2 regions of the Lactococcus sp. EKM203L genome follow, and region 1 is predicted to be linked to the other one. Evidence: predicted binding sites of a transcription regulator. Region 1 holds the regulator's gene; the other holds the start of a gene.
What was found. The regulator HrcA, encoded in region 1, represses chaperone genes, less so after heat shock. The targets are predictions, from matches to a motif close to TTAGCACTCNNNNNNNNNGAGTGCTAA.
Positions count from the first base shown of each region.

Region 2: groES (co-chaperone GroES) is a predicted target of HrcA. The motif match lies at 5,521-5,547, and genes of this name have one in related genera.

Region 1 covers NZ_JAALEQ010000003.1:157,086-164,373, reverse strand. The annotation lists gene HFD15_RS06590 (M15 family metallopeptidase) at 1-306, shown strand, start outside; gene HFD15_RS06585 (hypothetical protein) at 320-724, shown strand; gene hrcA (heat-inducible transcriptional repressor HrcA) at 946-1,989, shown strand; gene grpE (nucleotide exchange factor GrpE) at 2,019-2,558, shown strand; gene dnaK (molecular chaperone DnaK) at 2,631-4,454, shown strand; gene HFD15_RS06565 (oleate hydratase) at 4,668-6,431, shown strand; gene HFD15_RS06560 (M20 peptidase aminoacylase family protein) at 6,498-7,288, shown strand, end outside.
Region 2 covers NZ_JAALEQ010000002.1:94,413-101,700, reverse strand. The annotation lists gene HFD15_RS03740 (transglycosylase domain-containing protein) at 1-888, shown strand, start outside; gene pepA (glutamyl aminopeptidase) at 946-2,013, opposite strand; gene HFD15_RS03730 (hypothetical protein) at 2,116-2,400, shown strand; gene HFD15_RS03725 (thioredoxin family protein) at 2,442-2,759, shown strand; gene ytpR (YtpR family tRNA-binding protein) at 2,845-3,471, shown strand; gene nox (H2O-forming NADH oxidase) at 3,634-4,974, shown strand; gene HFD15_RS03710 (single-stranded DNA-binding protein) at 5,064-5,453, shown strand; gene groES (co-chaperone GroES) at 5,573-5,857, shown strand; gene groL (chaperonin GroEL) at 5,946-7,288, shown strand, end outside.

The sequences.
Region 1 (7,288 bases):
TCAGAAGAAGAAGCGATAAAAAATGTACAAACTTATTCTCAGCCGCCAAGAAGTTCAGAACATCAAACAGGATTAGCGATTGATATGAGTAATATTGATAGCCTAAATGAGAGTCAATATGCAAAACAAGTTGCAGAAATTGCTCCCAAATATGGATTTGTTCTTCGTTTTCCAGAAGGGAAAAAGGCAGAGACAGGAATTGGTTATGAAGACTGGCATTGTAGATATGTTGGTTTAGAAAATGCTAAATATATGACCGAACACAATCTTACTTTAGAAGAATATCTAAAACTATTACCAGCATAAAGGAAATGAAATCATGCTAAACCGAACCAGACTTCTACTCTATGTTAATGTTGCTCTATTTATTTACAGTGTCTCGGAAATGATTAAAGTTCTCCTTGTTCATAATAATTTCTTTAGTCAATTTTTTAATAACTTATCGACAAATATAAAAACATTAACGACTAAAATTTCGTCAACAATTACGAGTTGGCAAAGTTTAATCTATTTATTGATTTTTGCTTTATTAATCTTTCTATTATTGAAATTTTGGCGTTTTACTTTTATACTTTTAGAAATTATTTCGGCACTTTTGATTATAGATTATGCCATACTTTTCATTCAACATGAAGTAAAGTATGAAAGCCTCTTTGTCATTGCTGTAATGGTAATTACAGTCATGAATATTTGGCAAACATCCAAAGATTCCAATCTTTTATAAATGAAATTAGCACTCTAATAAAAAGAGTGCTAATTTTTATGTCTTTTTGCTTGACAAGGTATAAACAAAGGGTTATAATAAATTTGTTAGCACTTAGAGATGAAGAGTGCTAAAACAGAAAAAAGCTTGTAGATACTAAACAGAAGTCAAAGGCTCAAGAAATTTTTGAGCTTGCGAAAGAAGTTTTGCCGAACTTCTTATCTGTGGAGAAAGGAGTAGTCATGATTACAGAACGTCAAAGACAAATTTTAAATTTGATTGTTTCTCTTTATGCCAAAGAGCATACGCCAATCGGTTCAAAGTCGCTCCTTGATAGTATTCAAGCTTCTAGCGCTACAATCCGAAACGACATGAAAGTTTTGGAAAAACTAGGCTTGATTCAAAAAGAACACACCTCAAGTGGACGTGTTCCAAGTGTTTCAGGTTATAAGTATTTTGTAGAAAATGTCATCCAGTTAGATGAATTTAGTCAAAATGACTTATTTAAAGTGATGAAAGCTTTTGATGGTGATTTTTATCGCCTATCTGACCTGTTTAAAACAGCAGCTAAAAGTTTATCAGGACTCACTGGTTTGACAAGCTTTGTTCTTAATGCTCCCCAACGTGACCAACAATTAGTTTCATTTGAAATGGTCATGCTGGATAGTCATTCAGTACTTTCAGTTATAACATTAGGGACTGGTGAAGTAAGAACAAATCAATTTATTCTTCCAAAATCGATGACCGAAGCTGATTTAGCAGTCTTTAGTAATCTAGTTAAAGAACGTCTGGTTGGTAAAAAAGTGATTGATATTCACTATACTTTACGAACAGAGATTCCACAGATTGTTCAACGTTATTTCAAAGTTACGAGTGAAGTTCTCCAACTCTTTGAATCAATTTTTGATGATTTGTTCAAAGAACGGCTGACCGTCGCTGGGCGTAAAAATATCTTTGATTATGCAACTGACAATCTTGCAGAATTATATAAACTCTTTAGCGATGATGAACGGATGCTTCATGAAATTCGCGAGATCACTAATAACGATGAAATGCGTGCCGTTAAATTTGACAATGACGAAAAATACATGAAAAATTTAACGATTATTTCGCAAAAATTTGTTATTCCATATCGCGGTTTTGGTACTCTAACAGTCGTTGGACCTGTAGAAATGGATTATCAAAGGACGTTATCAGTTCTTGACTTAGTTGCTAAAGTTTTAACTATGAAGCTGAGTGACTATTATCGTTATCTTGATGGTAACCATTATGAAATTAGTAAATGATAAAAAAGTTATTTAAAAAAGGAGGGCCTATGTCCGAAGAAACTAAAGAAGAAATCAAAAATGAAAAAGTTGATGAAGAAGTGACTGAGGAGTTAACAGAGGAAGCACTTGAGGATATTGTTGAAGAAGAAATCAACGAACTTGATGAAGCACAAAAGTTAGCGACTGAGTGGGAAAATAAATTCCTTCGCGTTTCTGCAGAAATGCAAAACGTACAACGTCGTGGAAATGAAGAACGTTTGCAACTTATCAAATATCGTTCACAAGATTTAGCAAAAAAAATCTTATCTTCACTAGATAATCTTGAACGTGCACTTGCTGTTGAAGGATTAACGGATGATGTAAAAAAAGGCCTTGAAATGGTCCAAGAAAGCTTGATTTCAGCGCTTAAAGAAGAAGGCGTTGAAGAAGTTTCTTATGAAAGTTTCGACCATAATCTTCATATGGCTGTTCAAACTGTTCCAGCTGATGATGAACATCCAGCTGACAGCATCGTGCAAGTTTTCCAAAAAGGTTACCAACTTCACGAACGTTTACTTCGTCCAGCAATGGTTGTCGTAGCACAGTAAATTAAAAAATAAATTGACCGCAAAGTCTTTAAACTATTCATAAGTAATAAGAAATAAAGGAGATTTAATAATATGTCTAAAATTATCGGTATTGACCTTGGTACAACAAACTCAGCAGTAGCAGTTCTTGAAGGAACTGAATCAAAAATTATTCCAAATCCAGAAGGAAATCGTACAACACCTTCAGTTGTAGCTTTCAAAAATGGTGAAATCATTGTCGGTGACGCTGCAAAACGTCAAGCGGTAACTAACCCAGAAACAATTATTTCTATTAAATCAAAAATGGGAACATCTGAAAAAGTTTCTGCAAATGGTAAAGAATATACACCACAAGAAATTTCAGCAATGATTCTTCAAAACTTGAAAGCTACAGCAGAAGCTTATCTTGGAGAAAAAGTAGAAAAAGCAGTTATCACTGTACCTGCATACTTTAATGACGCTCAACGTCAAGCAACTAAAGATGCTGGTAAAATTGCTGGTCTTGAAGTAGAACGTATCGTTAACGAACCAACAGCAGCAGCTCTTGCTTATGGTCTTGATAAAACAGATAAAGATGAAAAGATTCTTGTATTTGACCTTGGTGGTGGTACATTCGACGTTTCAATTCTTGAACTAGGTGATGGTGTCTTTGATGTTCTTGCAACTGCTGGTAACAACAAACTCGGTGGTGATGATTTTGACCAAAAAATCATTGATTGGATGGTTGCCGAATTCAAGAAAGAAAACGGAATTGACCTTGCCCAAGATAAAATGGCTTTGCAACGTTTGAAAGATGCCGCTGAAAAAGCGAAAAAAGACCTTTCAGGTGTAACAACTACTCAAATCAGCTTGCCATTCATCACAGCTGGTGCTGCTGGCCCTCTTCACTTGGAAATGGCTTTGACTCGTGCTAAATTTGATGAATTGACACATGATCTTGTTGAAGCGACACGTCAACCAGTTCGCCAAGCCCTTTCTGATGCTGGCTTGTCAACTTCTGATATTGACGAAGTTCTCTTGGTTGGTGGTTCAACTCGTATCCCTGCTGTTGTTGAACTTGTTCGTCACGAAACAAACAAAGAACCAAATAAATCAGTAAACCCTGATGAAGTTGTTGCTATGGGTGCAGCAATTCAGGGTGGTGTGATTACTGGTGACGTTAAAGATGTTGTTCTCCTTGACGTTACTCCACTTTCACTTGGTATTGAAACAATGGGTGGTGTCTTCACAAAATTGATTGACCGTAACACAACTATCCCAACTTCTAAATCACAAGTCTTCTCAACTGCTGCTGATAATCAACCCGCTGTAGATATTCATGTACTTCAAGGTGAACGTCCAATGGCAGCTGATAACAAAACTTTGGGTCGTTTCCAATTAACAGATATCCCTGCAGCACCACGTGGTATTCCACAAATCGAAGTAACATTTGATATTGATAAAAATGGTATTGTTTCTGTTAAAGCTAAAGACCTTGGTACACAAAAAGAACAAACAATCGTTATCAAATCAAACTCAGGTCTTTCTGATGAAGAAATTGATAAAATGATGAAAGATGCTGAAGCAAATGCTGACGCTGATGCAAAACGTAAAGAAGAAGTTGATACACGTAATGAAGCTGATGCTTTAGTTTTCCAAACTGAAAAAACTTTGAAAGACCTTGAAGGAAAAGTAGAAGAAGCTGAAGTTAAAAAAGCTGAAGAAGCTAAAGAAGAACTCAAAAAAGCGCTTGAAGGTGAAGATATTGATGATATCAAAGCTAAATCAGAAGCACTTTCTGAAATCGCTCAAAACCTCGCTGTAAAACTTTATGAACAAGCAAATGCAGCTCAAGGTGAAGCTGGACAAGCAACTGATGCTCAAGAAGCTCCAAAAGATGATAATACATTTGATGGTGACTTTGAAGAAAGCAAATAATAATTTATAAAAGCACTGATTCTTTTTTCAGTGCTTTTTTTTATAAAAATTGGACAAAATAGACATGTTGTCTAAAAACTATTTCAGATTCTTGCAATCATTTTCTTCTTGTACTATGATGAAATTAGTAAGAGATTGGAGGAGAATTAGAAGTAAAGAGACTAAAAAATTTAGTCAAACTGATGTTGTTTAGATTAGAGGAGGTTAATTATTATGCGTTATACAAATGGAAATTATGAAGCTTTCGTTCACCCAAGAAAACCAGAAAATGTTGATCAAAAATCAGCTTATATTATTGGGGCAGGCCTTGCAGGGCTTGCAACAGCAGTATTTTTAATTCGTGACGGTCAAATGTCAGGGGACCGTATTCATATTTTAGAAGAGTTACCGTTGTCAGGAGGTTCTCTTGACGGTTCCTTTATTCCACATGATGGTTTCGTTGTTCGTGGTGGACGTGAAATGGAAAACCATTTTGAATGTCTTTGGGACTTATTCCGAACAATTCCGTCATTAGAAGTGGACAATGCATCTGTTTTAGATGAATTTTATCGAATTGACCGGGATGACCCAAATTCATCTAACTGTCGTATTATCCATAATCGTGGTGAACGGGTTGATGATGATGGAAAATTTACCCTAAGTCCAAAAGCTCAAGAAGAAATAATCAAATTATTCATGACTAAAGAAGAACTACTTGTAGGTAAAACAATAGAAGATTGCTTTACTGATGAGTTCTTCGAATCAAATTTTTGGCTTTATTGGTGTTCAATGTTTGCTTTTGAAAAATGGCATTCAGCTATTGAAATGCGTCGTTACATTATGCGTTTCATCCACCATATTGAGGGGTTACCTGATTTTTCTGCCCTAAAATTTACAAAATATAATCAATATGAATCGCTAGTAAAACCATTAATTTCATACTTAAAAGATCATGGAGTTGATTTTAAATATGGAGCACAGGTTGAAAATGTTGAAGTTGACTTTTCAAATGGCAAAAAGGTAGCAAAAGCTATTGTATTTGCTGACAAAAAAATAAAAGAACTGACAGAAAATGACTTAGTTTTTGTCACAAATGGTTCAATTACAGAAAGTTCAACTCAAGGTTCACCAACACAAGCCGCTCCGAAAACTAGTGAACTTGGTGGCTCTTGGAAACTTTGGCAAAATTTAGCTAAACAATCAGAAGAATTTGGACATCCAGATGTTTTTTGTAAGGACATTCCAAAAGAAGCTTGGGTTGTATCAGCAACTGTCACTTGGAAAAATTTAAAGATTCAACCTTATTTTGAAAAATTAACACATCGTCAATTGCGTTCAGGAAAAGTTGTCACAGGAGGAATTATTACTGTTAAAGATTCAAATTGGCTCCTTTCATTTACAACTCACCGCCAACCTCATTTTAAAGAACAAAATGACCAAGAAACAGTAACTTGGGTTTATGGTCTTCTTTCAAATACACCTGGGAACTATATCAAAAAACCAATTGAAGATTGTACAGGTGAAGAAATCACTCAAGAATTACTTTATCATTTAGGAATGCCAGAAGAAGAAATTGAAGTATTTGTTAAAGAAAATACTAATACAATCCCAGTATATATGCCCTTCATTACTTCTTATTTCATGCTTCGTGAACCAGGGGATCGCCCTCTTGTAGTACCTGAACAATCAATCAATTTAGCGTTTTTAGGAAATTTTGCGGAAACTGAGCGTGATACAGTCTTTACAACCGAGTATTCAGTCAGAACTGCGATGGAAGCTGTTTATCAATTATTAAATGTTGATCGCGGTGTTCCGGAAGTCTATGCTTCGGCTTATGATTTACGAACTTTAGCAAGTTCAGCCTACTATCTATCAGATAAGCAAAAATTAGAAGATTTAGAGCTCTCATTTATTAAAAAACAAGCGCTCAAAGTTGGACTTAAGAAAATCAAAGGAACATATATTGAAGAACTTCTAGAAGATGCGGGTCTGATTTAAAAATTAAATGAAGTCACAAGAAATAGCGAAGGAGCAACCTTCGCTATTTTTGATACAATTATTCTTATGATTGAAGAAAATTTATACCAAGAGCTTGTTGAAATTAGACATTATCTTCATGCCCATCCCGAAATATCAGAAAAAGAAGTTGAAACGACAAAATTCATTCGTCAAAAATTAGCAGATTGGCAAATTGAAATAATAGATAGTCAGCTTAAAACAGGACTTGTTGCAAAAATTGGCTCAGGAAAACCGATTATTGCGCTAAGAGCAGATATTGACGCCTTACCTATTCTAGAAGAAACAGGATTAGAATTTTCCTCTGTAAACAAAGGAGCAATGCATGCTTGTGGTCATGACTTACATATGACTAGTCTTTTAGGAGCTGCTAAAATTCTAAAAGAGAAGGAAAGTCAGTTTAGTGGGACAATCAAACTTATATTTCAACCTGCCGAAGAAATTGGCGAAGGAGCCAAAGAAGTTCTAAAAACAGGATTAGTTTCAGATGTTCAAGCTTTTATTGGCTACCATAATATGCCTACTTTGTCAGCTGGAGTAATTGGCTTACGTGAGGGTGGAGTAATGGCAGCCGTTGAACGTTTTGAAATTTTAATAAGAGGTCAAGGAAGTCATGCGGCATATCCGCAAGAAGGTCAAGATTTGATTTTAGCTAGTGCTGCGATCGTTCAAAATCTACAACAAATTGTTTCTAGAAATATTTCACCACTGAGAGCTGCTGTTGTATCTGTCACACACATTGAAGCCGGAAATACTTGGAATGTTTTACCAAACAATGCCCGCTTAGAAGGGACAATAAGAACTTTTGACAACGAAGTACGTTCCTTAACAAAGAGAAG
Region 2 (7,288 bases), on a different contig from region 1:
GAAGCCTTGAATGTTTCTTATAATATTCCTGCTTATTGGACCTACCAAACGATTTTGAATAAAGGAAAATCTGTTGAACCTTACATGACGAAGATGGGATATGATGTTGCAGATTATTCTGTAGAGTCACTTCCTCTTGGAGGAGGAATTGATCCAACGGTGGTTCAACATACGAATGGTTATCAAACTTTAGCCAATGGTGGAAAATATGAACCATGGTATATTGTTGATAGTATCAAAGATGATACAGGAAATGTAATTTATCAACATCAAACTACTGGGGGGACTCAAGTATATTCTGAAGCAACATCTACCATTATGGAATATATGCTTCAAGATGCTATTAAATCTCAAAAAACAAGTAAGTTTTATGGTGAGTTACAAAGCCTTAATTCTTCTCTTGCAACTAATGTTCAATGGGCTGGTAAAACAGGAACAACTGATAATTATACAGACGTTTGGATGATGCTTTCGACACCTTCAGTGACACTTGGTAGTTGGGCTGGTCACGATGACAATTCTGCAATGTCTCAGAATTCAGGTTTTATTAATAACGCAAAATTTACAGCTAATTTGGTGAATGCAATTAATGCTGCCGATCCAAATATTTTCGGACCTGGTCAAAAATTTACTGACCCTAATAGTGATCCAAATGTGACTAAGAGTAAAGTATTAGTTTCTACGGGTGAAAAACCAGGAAAAGTTAATGTTAAATTATCAAATGGTAAGACACAAGAGGTTAGTCTCGGTGGAGACACTACGACAAGCTTCTGGGCTACAAAGTCTGGTGCCCCTACAACCACATATGATTTTTCTATTGGTGGTTCGGCAAGTGATATAGCTGCTGGTTGGAAAAAGATATTGCCTAATTATAACTTTGGTCAATAAAATACAAAAAATCACTAGGATAGGTTTCCTAGTGATTTTTTCTTTTGTTTTTTAAATTTAATAGTTTTTAATTTCAGCTACTTTTTCAGTACTAAGTGATGTTACGATATTTCTCAAGAAAGTTTGTGCTTGATTGAAATCATCAATATTGAAAATTGTTTGATGACTGTGAATATAACGAGCAACAACACCAATCGTTGTTGAAGGGACTCCATTATTAGCTAAGTGGGCAGCACCTGCATCAGTTCCACCTTTAGCCATATAAACTTGGGTTTTAACTTTAGCCTTATCGGCAGTTTCAAGCAAGAAATTTTTCATTCCAGGGAGCATAATATGACCTGGGTCAAAGAAACGAAGCGTTGTTCCTTCTCCAAGACGACCGTTGTCATCACCAAACGTATCACTAGCAGGTGAACAATCAACAGCAAAGAACAAATCAGGCTTGAACATAGTTGTAGAAACTTTGGCTCCACGAAGGCCAACTTCTTCTTGAACATTGGCTCCGATAATCAATGTAGCAGGTAATTCTTTGTCAGCTAAAAATTCAAGAAGTTCAAGAATCATTAAACAACCGTAACGATTGTCCCAAGCTTTAGAAATAATATTTTTACCATTAGCAGAGAGAATTGTTTCAGTTTCTGGAATGATTACATCACCTTGAGCGATTCCAAATTCTGCAGCTTCTGCAGCATTCTCAAAAGCTCCATCAAAGACAATATCAGAAATGGCAGGAATTTGAGGAGTAACACCAGTTCCACGAAGAAGATGTGGAGGAAGCCCACCAGTTACGACAGGAATTTTTTTACCTGTACGTGTGAATAATGTAAAACGTTGTCCAGAGACAACTAAAGGATTCCAACCACCAAGTGGAGCGACCCGGAATGTTCCGTCAGCTTTGATTGAGCTGACCATAAAGCCAACTTCATCCATGTGGGCTGCAATCATAATACGTGGGGCATTTGCTACTTTTGAAGTTTTAGTGACAAATATACCACCAAGACCATCAAATTCTGGTTGATAACCAAGAGCAATCATGCGTGTTTTTAAATAGTCACGAACAGATCCCTCAAAACCAGAAGTCGCTTGAATTTCTGTCAGTGCTTTTACTTTGTCGAATAGTTCCATTTTTCTCCTCCGGAATACTGAAAAATTTACTGACAGATTTGTCAGCAAAAATTTTGATGATTTACACTATAATTATACCAAGAAATATGTTAAAATTTCCATATGAAAAAAATACTAAAGTTTGGTTTGGGAATTATTGCGGGTGCAACAGTTGCTCACGTTGCTTATCATGGCTATAAAACTATGGAAGAAGAAGTGATTCATGAACTTACTGACAGAGCTCGGCAACATTTTTCAACAAGAAAAATAGACGCTTTTTGGATTTTTGAGGAGCCGACTACGGGTGCTCTTTTTGAGGGAGGACTTGTCAGTGAAAATAAGGCAATCACTTTTGAAATCAATGCTAAAACTTTAGAAGTCTTTGAAAAAAATGAAGAAATTCTGTAAGAATGCTTAGTATTCATTTAGAAATAAAAGGAGAATGTAGAATGATTATTCCAGAAAATATTGAAAATTTAGCCGAACTTGTAAAAGGACCGGAAAAGACAGTCTTCTTTTTCACGGCTGGTTGGTGCGGAGATTGTAATTTTATTAAGCCAAAAATGCCAGAAATTGAAGTAGAAAATCCAGACTTTAAATTTGTTGAAGTAGACCGTGATGAATATATGGATCTTGCGATTGAATGGGGAATTATGGGAATTCCAAGTTTTGTCGTGATTGAGGATGGCAAAGAAAAAGCTCGTCTAGTAAATAAATTACGTAAAACAAAAGAAGAAGTCAATACTTTCTTAGCGAGTGCGAAATAGTATCATCGCAGGACAAGCGTTGATATATTAAGAATTATATTCTATAATAATCAAAGTTAAGAAATTAAAAGGGAAAAATAAGAAAATGATTGCAACATACAACACAAATGTCGGTGACGTTTTAATGCTTATCACTGCAAATGATAAGGGAGAAAAAGTAAACTTCGAACGTAAGGGAAAAGTAGCTCGTGTTTTTATTGAAGAAACTGGAGCGACGGTTGCTTGGAATATTTTTGAAGCGAAATCTCTATTGGCTAATTTGTCAGGAAATGGTCAAGTCGTCTTATCATCTGATGATATTGAAACGTTGAACAAAGAGCTTGGTAAATCAGGATTTAGCGATGTTCTTGTTCACGATGCACAACCCAAATTTGTTGTCGCTGAAATTGTTGAAATGGAAGATCATCCAGATTCAGACCATTTACATATCTGTAAAGTTAATGTTGGTTTTGCCGATCCAGTACAAATTGTTTGTGGTGCTCCAAACGCAGCTCTTGGCTTAAAAACAGTTGCTGCTTTACCTGGTGCTATGATGCCTAACGGCTCATTGATTTTCCCAGGAGCCCTTCGTGGTGTTCAATCTTACGGAATGCTTTGTTCAGCTCGTGAACTTGAATTACCAAATGCTCCTGAGGTTCGTGGAATCATTGAATTATCATCAGATTTATCCGCTGGTAAAGCTTTTGATTCAGAAACAATGTGGCAAGCATAATAATAAAACTGTCAAAATAGTTTATTTTGGCAGTTTTTTTTATCTAAAAAAATAAAATAATTTTTTCACAAAGTTCACAAGCGCTTACAAAAGAAAATAGAAGGACTTATGCTAAACTGAATAATGTAAAAAGAATTTTACATTTAAAGGAGAATTATTAGCATGAAAATCGTAGTTATCGGTACGAACCACGCAGGCATTGCTACAGCAAATACATTAATTGATCAATATCCAGGCCATGAGATTGTTATGATTGACCGTAACAGTAATATGAGTTACTTGGGGTGTGGGACAGCTATTTGGGTCGGAAGACAAATTGAAAAACCAGATGAGCTGTTTTATGCCAAAGCAGAAGATTTTGAAAAAAAGGGAGTAAAGATATTAACAGAAACAGAAGTTTCAGAAATTGACTTTACTAATAAAATGATTTATGCCAAGTCAAAAACTGGAGAAAAGATTACAGAAAGTTATGATAAACTCGTTCTGGCAACAGGTTCACGTCCAATTATTCCTAACTTGCCAGGAAAAGATCTTAAAGGCATTCATTTTTTAAAACTTTTTCAAGAAGGGCAAGCCATTGACGAAGAGTTTGCTAAGAATGATGTGAAACGGATTGCTGTGATTGGTGCTGGTTATATTGGGACAGAAATTGCTGAAGCTGCCAAACGTCGTGGAAAAGAAGTTCTACTTTTTGATGCAGAAAGTACTTCACTTGCTTCATATTATGATGAAGAGTTTGCTAAAGGAATGGATGAAAATCTTGCCCAACATGGAATTGAACTCCATTTTGGGGAATTGGCTCAAGAGTTTAAGGCAAATGAAAAAGGTCATGTATCACAGATTGTAACTAATAAATCAACTTATGATGTTGACCTCGTTATTAATTGTATTGGATTTACAGCCAATAGTGCATTGGCTGGTGAACATTTAGAAACCTTTAAAAATGGAGCAATCAAAGTGGATAAACATCAACAAAGTAGTGACCCAGATGTTTATGCTGTAGGAGATGTTGCCACAATCTATTCTAATGCTTTACAAGACTTCACCTACATTGCCCTTGCCTCAAACGCTGTTCGCTCAGGGATTGTTGCTGGTCATAATATTGGAGGAAAATCAATAGAATCTGTTGGTGTACAAGGTTCTAATGGAATCTCTATTTTTGGTTACAATATGACTTCTACGGGCTTGTCGGTTAAAGCTGCTAAAAAAATCGGCCTAGAAGTTTCATTTAGTGATTTTGAAGATAAGCAAAAAGCATGGTTCCTTCATGAAAATAATGATAGTGTGAAAATTCGTATCGTTTATGAAACAAAAAGTCGCAGAATTATTGGTGCTCAACTTGCTAGCAAGAGTGAAATAATTGCAGGAAATATTAATATGTTTAGTTTAGCTATTCAAGAAAAGAAAACGATTGATGAATTAGCCTTACTTGATTTATTCTTCTTACCACACTTCAATAGTCCATATAATTACATGACTGTTGCAGCTTTAAATGCAAAATAAACCATAAAAATCTATCAATTGATAGATTTTTTATTTTTTTTGTGACAAATGTCCTAACTTTACGTATAAAAAGTTAGGAGGATTTTATTATGAATAAAACCATGTTAATTGGACGCTTAACCAGTGCGCCAGAAATTTCAAAAACAACAAATGATAAATCATATGTCCGTGTGACCTTAGCAGTCAATCGCCGTTTCAAAAATGAAAAAGGAGAACGAGAGGCAGATTTTATTTCAATTATTATTTGGGGAAAATCTGCAGAAACTTTAGTTTCTTACGCAAAAAAAGGAAGTCTTATTTCAATTGAAGGAGAAATTAGAACTAGAAATTATACGGATAAGCAAAATCAAAAACATTATGTCACAGAAATCTTAGGACTGAGTTATTATTTACTTGAAAGTAGGGCAACAATCGCTTTACGAGAAAGCGCTATAAAGACTGAAGAAACCTTACTTGATGCGGAAGAACTCCCTTTCTAATTTATTTCATAAAATCTAAATGTTTTCTCTTGACTAAATCTGACCATTGAGATAAAATAAGAATATGTTAGCACTCGTTTAATAAGAGTGCTAAAAAATAAAAAATGGAGGAAAATATAATGTTGAAACCTTTAGAGAATCGCGTAGTTTTACGTGTAAAAGAAGAAGAGGAAAAATCAATGGGTGGAATTGTGTTAACAAGCGCTTCCCAAGAAAAACCTCAAACAGCTGAAGTTGTTGCCGTCGGTGAAGGGAAAACAAATCATCATGGAACACTGATTTCTCCACTCGTAAAAGTAGGGGACACAGTAATTTTTGAAAAATTTGCTGGAACGACCGTAAAAATGGATGGTGAAGAATTCTTGATTCTCAAAGATTCAGACCTTCTTGCAATTGTAGAGTAAAATTATAAAAGCAATCATTTTTTTTGGTTGTCTTTTGTCTATCTTAAAATCTATAAAATTAAAAATATATTCTTAAAAAGGAGCTAAAATGTCAAAAGATATTAAATTTTCAAGTGATGCTAGAACAGCGATGATGCGTGGGATTGATATTCTTGCTGATACAGTAAAAACAACCCTTGGACCAAAAGGTCGCAATGTTGTTCTTGAAAAATCATATGGATCACCTTTAATTACAAACGATGGTGTAACGATTGCCAAAGAGATTGAACTTGAAGATCATTTTGAAAATATGGGAGCTAAACTTGTTTCAGAAGTTGCTTCAAAAACAAATGATATCGCAGGTGACGGTACAACAACAGCGACAGTTTTGACACAAGCTATCGTTCGTGAAGGTTTAAAAAATGTTACCGCAGGTGCAAATCCAGTTGGTATTCGCCGAGGAATTGAACTTGCTGCTGAAACAGCTGTTGCGTCAATTAAAGAGATGGCAATTCCTGTCCACGATAAATCAGCAATTGCGCAAGTAGCTACCGTTTCATCACGTAGTGAAAAAGTGGGTGAGTATATTTCTGATGCAATGGAACGTGTAGGTTCTGACGGAGTTATCACCATTGAAGAATCAAAAGGGATGCAAACTGAACTCGATGTTGTTGAAGGAATGCAATTTGACCGTGGATATTTGAGTCAATATATGGTTTCTAATACAGAAAAAATGGTTGCTGAATTAGATAATCCTTATATTCTTATTACCGACAAAAAAATCTCAAACATTCAAGAAATTTTACCGCTCCTTGAACAAATCTTGAAAACAAATCGTCCACTTCTTATTGTAGCTGATGATGTTGATGGAGAAGCATTGCCAACGCTTGTTCTTAATAAGATTAAAGGTGTCTTCAATGTTGTAGCTGTAAAAGCACCAGGATTTGGTGATCGTCGTAAAGCTCAATTGGAAGATTTAGCTATCTTGACAGGTGGTACAGTAATTACTGAAGAACTTGGTCTTGATCTTAAAGATGCTACTCTTGAAGCTTTAGGACAAGCAGCTAAAGCAACTGTGGATAAAGACCACACAACAATTGTTGAAGGTGCTGGTTCTGCTGATGCTATTTCTGATCGTGTAGCTATTATTAAAGCGCAAATTGAAAAAACAACTTCTGATTTTGACCGTGAAAAATTACAAGAACGTCTTGCAAAATTAGCTGGTGGTGTTGCAGTTGTTAAAGTTGGTGCTGCAACTGAAACAGAGCTCAAAGCAATGAAACTCTTGATTGAAGATGCACTTAATGCAACACGTGCAGCCGTTGAGGAAGGTATTGTTTCTGGTGGTGGTACAGCACTTGTTAATGCTATTGCTGCTTTGGATAAACTTTCAGAAGAAGGAGATATTCAAACAGGTATTAACATTGTTCGCCGTGCTCTTGAAGAACCAGT